2 regions of the Arthrobacter sp. NPDC089319 genome follow, and region 1 is predicted to be linked to the other one. Evidence: riboswitches for the same ligand, from Rfam matches in the RefSeq annotation. Region 1 holds a riboswitch; the other holds the start of a gene.

Evidence for each region. A riboswitch is a leader RNA that binds a small molecule or an ion and turns the genes downstream of it on or off. The one in region 1 is predicted to bind guanidine.
Region 2: it holds a riboswitch for guanidine, as region 1 does, so the genes downstream of both, AB0N75_RS08220 (multidrug efflux SMR transporter) here and AB0N75_RS15050 (SMR family transporter) in region 1, are expected to answer to the same signal.

What each region holds. Positions count from the first base shown of each region.
Region 1 covers NZ_JBFBGZ010000010.1:81,169-83,552, forward strand. The annotation lists gene AB0N75_RS15045 (hypothetical protein) at 177-485, shown strand; gene AB0N75_RS15050 (SMR family transporter) at 1,021-1,335, opposite strand; guanidine-III (ykkC-III) riboswitch at 1,346-1,414, opposite strand; gene AB0N75_RS15055 (shikimate dehydrogenase) at 1,510-2,384, opposite strand, start outside.
Region 2 covers NZ_JBFBGZ010000004.1:299,947-302,330, reverse strand. The annotation lists gene AB0N75_RS08230 (TetR/AcrR family transcriptional regulator) at 51-626, shown strand; gene arr (NAD(+)--rifampin ADP-ribosyltransferase) at 659-1,087, shown strand; guanidine-III (ykkC-III) riboswitch at 1,176-1,241, shown strand; gene AB0N75_RS08220 (multidrug efflux SMR transporter) at 1,252-1,566, shown strand; gene AB0N75_RS08215 (multidrug efflux SMR transporter) at 1,579-1,914, shown strand; gene AB0N75_RS08210 (biotin/lipoate A/B protein ligase family protein) at 2,237-2,384, shown strand, end outside.

The DNA of each region.
Region 1 (2,384 bases):
ACCCGACAAGAAATGTCGAAAGGTTTCACCACTTACGGGTAGGTAAGTGTATAGCTTGCTCCGCTACGGTCGCCTTTCGGATGTCAAACGCCCTGTGGGCCGCGAGTCGGCAGCGGTATCCCACCGCTGCCGACTCGATGATCTGACCTGTCGTGCCGTCCGGCTAGGCTGGCTCCATGGCTACCCTCGACATTGAACAGACACGCAACCAGGCCCGCGCACTCCTGGACTCACGCATCGAATCCGTCACCGCACTGGTGAAAACCCGTCAACGGATCACCGACCTCAAAGAACAACTCGCCGAGGCCGAGCGCGACGACAAGCGCGCCTACGTGCGCGCCACCAAGGACGGATGGAGCCCCGAAGAGCTCAAGAAGCTCGGCCTCGAATCAGGCGCGGCAGCCCGGCGCAGGAAGGCAACCAGCCGTGCCACCGGTGAGAGTCCTGCATCAACAGTTGCGGACGAAAGCCACCGCGAACACTAGCTTTGCCCCTCGCCCACATGGGCACGGCATAAGCATTTTTCCTTCGGGCTTTTCCCGCACACATGTGGACGACGGGACCCAGCCGACCGGCTGCACACAACCGCCAGGTCACCACCGGCCCCGACACCCACCACCACGTCCCGGCGGTCATGCACAGCTTCCAAACCGGGCGGTTGCCAGGGTCGGACTTTCCCACGGTCCACGCCGTTCCGTGCCCGGTTCGCCTGCTCCGCCTGCATCATTTCGTCTACCTGTCCGCAGACGCTGTCCAGATCCACTCCAAAACTTCTCTGGCCCCGCGTCTCCCAACGCCTCGGTGGGCACATAACTTGTACTGCCGGACACTCTTCGTCACCGGAGCGGCACTGATCCAGAGGGAGGACAGCTCATCTGTAACACCGGTGCTGGCCATGGATCGGCTTTACGGTGGGCGCTGCTCCTTCTTCGCCGCTACCCGCTCCGGGTGATCGCGATCAGCATAAGACTGGGCTGACGGAACAAACGGAGACAGGAGGGTGTCGCTACCTGAAGCCCCCTAGTGCAAGGACTTCAACCCGACAACGCCGCCGACGATCATCGTGAGGAACAGGAACTTCAGCAGGGAGGCAGATTCCTCACCGGTGAGAAGGGCATACAGGACGGTTAGCGTCGCTCCGATTCCCACCCACACGGCGTACGCCGTCCCGATGGGAAGTTCCTTCATTGCATAGGCGAGACCGCCCATGCTGGCGATCAGGCCTACGACGAAGACGATTGAAGGGGCAAGACGGCTGAAGCCCTCGGACTTGCCCAAGGCGGTTGCCCACACAGCCTCGAGAACACCTGAAATAACGAGCACGATCCACGCCATGACGACCTCCTGAAGGCCGTCTTGTCGCAAACCGGGTACGGCACCCATCGTCCGGGAGCCCACTCTGATGGGGCTCTATTTCCAAGATCGCACGCATGCGAAGCGGGAGCAAGGTGGGGGGCGGTGACAATAACCACCACCTGCCGTGGCCCACGAACTGACCGAATGCGGGTTCTATTGTGTCGGCTGTCGCTCTCGGGTTGTCAGGAATTGTTGCATGTGTGCATACATGCGTTCTTGGTCGGGCTCAACTCCTGTTATCAGGCGCACGGCTTCGGCGGCTTGGAATACGGTCATGGCTGCGCCGCCAACAGCGGGAATGCCGCGTTCCCGCGCTGACGACAGCAGTTCCGTCACGAGCGGCATGTAAACGATGTCTACCAGCCACTGACCGGGGCTGAACCAGTCGATGCTCACGGGCATTCCCGGATGCTCTTTCATCCCGATCGGGGTGGTGTTCACCAGGCCTGAGGCCCTTCCGATCAGCTCCTTCGCATCAGCTGGCATAACAACGCGGGCGCGGTTCGCTCCAAATATTCCGTTCAGATTTTCGGCGAGCTGCCGTGCTTTCCGCTCCTCTGTGTCAAGCACCCAGAGTTTCGAGACCCCGTTTTTGAGCTGCGCGTAGGCCACTGCCGCGCCGGCCCCTCCTGCGCCGAGCTGCACGACGTTCTCGGTGTCGGGGTAACGGAAGCTACGGGCGAAGAGTTCGGCGAATCCGACCCAGTCGGTGTTGTGGCCGTGCAGCCGCCCATTCGGGTGTCGGACGATTGTGTTGACGGCGCCGATCGCGGCTGCGTCCTCACTCAGTTCGTCGAGATACGGGATCACAGCCTGTTTGTAGGGATGTGTGACGTTGAAACCGTTGTATCCCATCGCTTCCGCATATCTCAGCACGTCTTCGAGGCTTGGGTTGGGGAACCCGGCGAGGTCGATCAGCTGGTAACGGTAGTCGAGGCCGAGGGCCGCGGCCTCGCTCTCGTGCAAGGCCGGTGAGAGGGATGTACCGATGCCGTTTCCGATGAGGCCGACGAGAAATCGTCTCCGCG
Region 2 (2,384 bases), on a different contig from region 1:
CTGGTGATGCGCAGACTACATCACATGTAGTGGTTGGGCTAGGATGGGGCATGGCAAAGAATGATGAGCGGAGACGACTGCTCGCCGACGCAGGCCTGGCAGTTCTCGCTCGCGAAGGCTCGCGCGGACTGACGCATCGCGCGATAGACGACGCAGCGGGCGTCCCCCTCGGGACCGCGTCGAATTACTTTCGCAGCCGCGATGCATTGATCTCCGGCCTCGTCGACCGCATCGGCGAGCGTCTCGGTCCGGAGCCGGCGGTCCTCGAGCGCCTCGCGGCGGAGCCGCCCAGCCGCAGGCTTTTCTCAGACTATCTACGCGATATTGTGCGTCGGCTTACCGCCGAACGGGAGGTCACGCTTGCGCTGTTCGAGCTCCGTCTGGAGAGCACCCGGCGCCCGGCTGTCGCAGCCGTCCTGGGGGAATGGCAGCGGGCCGCCTTTGAGGGCGACGTTGCGTTCAACACCGCGGCGGGGCTTCCCGGCAGCCGTCGCGACATCGCACTCTTCCACTATGCGGTGGACGGGCTGCTGTTCGACCGGCTCACCAACCCGCTGGACCCGGACACGTCAACCGACGACGTTATCGAAGCGCTCGTCGCAGGGCTCCTGGGCGGCGACGATTGATCCGGACAATGTACGGCGATCGGAGATGGCGAATGCACAACGAACCGATTCGGGCCGGGGCAGGCGACCCCGGCCCGTTCTATCACGGTACGAAAGCCGACCTGGCGCCCGGCGACATACTGGAACCGGGCTACCACTCGAACTACGGAGAGCGGATCAAGGCGAACTACGTCTACCTCACCGCAACCCTTGACGCCGCCACCTGGGGAGCCGAACTCGGAGTGGGGGAGGGACCGGGAAGGATCTACCGGGTAGAGCCCACCGGCCCGATTGAAAATGATCCCAACCTGACAGACCAGCGGTTCCCGGGAAACCCCACCAGGTCCTACCGCTCGAAGGAACCGCTGCGCATCATCGAAGAGGTCCTGGAGTGGGAACCGCATGCTCCCGAGGTGCTGCAGCACATGCGGAACCATCTGGCAGAACTCAAGCGGCAAGGCATTGAAGCCATCAACGAGTGAACCCTCGGCCGGCACCCACCCGGCCGGCGCGCTGGTGAGCTTAGCCACCAAAGCTGCGCATCGGCGTCGTGCTTTGCTATTTTTGAGCTCAAGACCTCATTCCTAGGTCTCCGGACGACGGTTCAGTACCCGGTGCGCGACAAGACTGGCCAGAGGAATCAATCGTGGAATGGGTCATTCTCATCCTGTCCGGCGTCCTGGAAGCTGTGTGGGCCACAGCGCTGGGCGCATCCAAAAACTTCCGCAGGCTGTGGCCGTCAGTCATTTTTGTTGCGGCCATGGCATTGAGCATGGCCGGCCTGGCCTATGCCATGACCGCCATACCGGTGGGAACCGCCTACGCGGTCTGGGTTGGCATCGGCGCGGTGCTGACGGCCGCCGTTGCCATGGTCACCGGGGCCGAGAAGGCCTCGCTGATCCGGGTCGCCCTGCTGCTGGGCATCATCGGCTGCGTAGTCGGCCTCAAGGCGATCGGCTAACGGGGGGCACACATGTATTGGATCATTTTGCTGGCCAGCGCCGTGCTGGAAGCCGTATGGGCCACCGCGCTGAGCCTCTCCGAGGGGCTGAGCGACCCGCTGCCGACCGCCGTGTTCTTTGTGGCCGTGACGCTGAGCATGCTGGGGCTGGGCTACGCGATGCGCGGCATCCCCATCGGCACCGCGTATGCGGTCTGGACGGGAACGGGGGCGGCACTGACCGTTGGCTACGCCATGGTCTTTGGCGGCGAGCAGGCCAGCGCGCTGAAGGTGCTGTTCCTCGCCGGCATCATCGGCTGCGTCATCGGCCTGAAGTTGGTAGACGGGAAGCGCACCGAGAAGGCATGAAAAAAGCGCCGGCAGGTAATGGAGAAGTCGGGGGAAATACTCCATACCCGCCGGCGCTTGGACCGGGCACGTCCGGTCCCTCTTTCACTCGCACCGTGATGAGGTGTCTATGACATTACGGCAGGCTTCTGGGTACAGCCCCGGCAGCGGCTGGGAGAAAGCTGGGTTTGTCGGCGAACCGCTGCCGACAGCAGGGGAGTGGGACCAGCGGCAGGAGGCCGTGCCGTCGTGGTAAGACTGTGGTGGCCCCATCCCGCGCCTGCCGAGCCTGCCGACCCGACGGCTGCAACCGGCCGATCCCGCCTGACCAAGGAGAGCAAGCATGTCCGACCATCGCCACGGAGAGTACAAGGTCCAGGGCGGCAAACTCGTTGTTGTCGATTTTGACGTGGTGGACCAAACGATCGTCCGTCCCTCGGTGAGCGGTGACTTCTTCCTGGAACCGGACGAGGCGCTGGCGGACATTAACA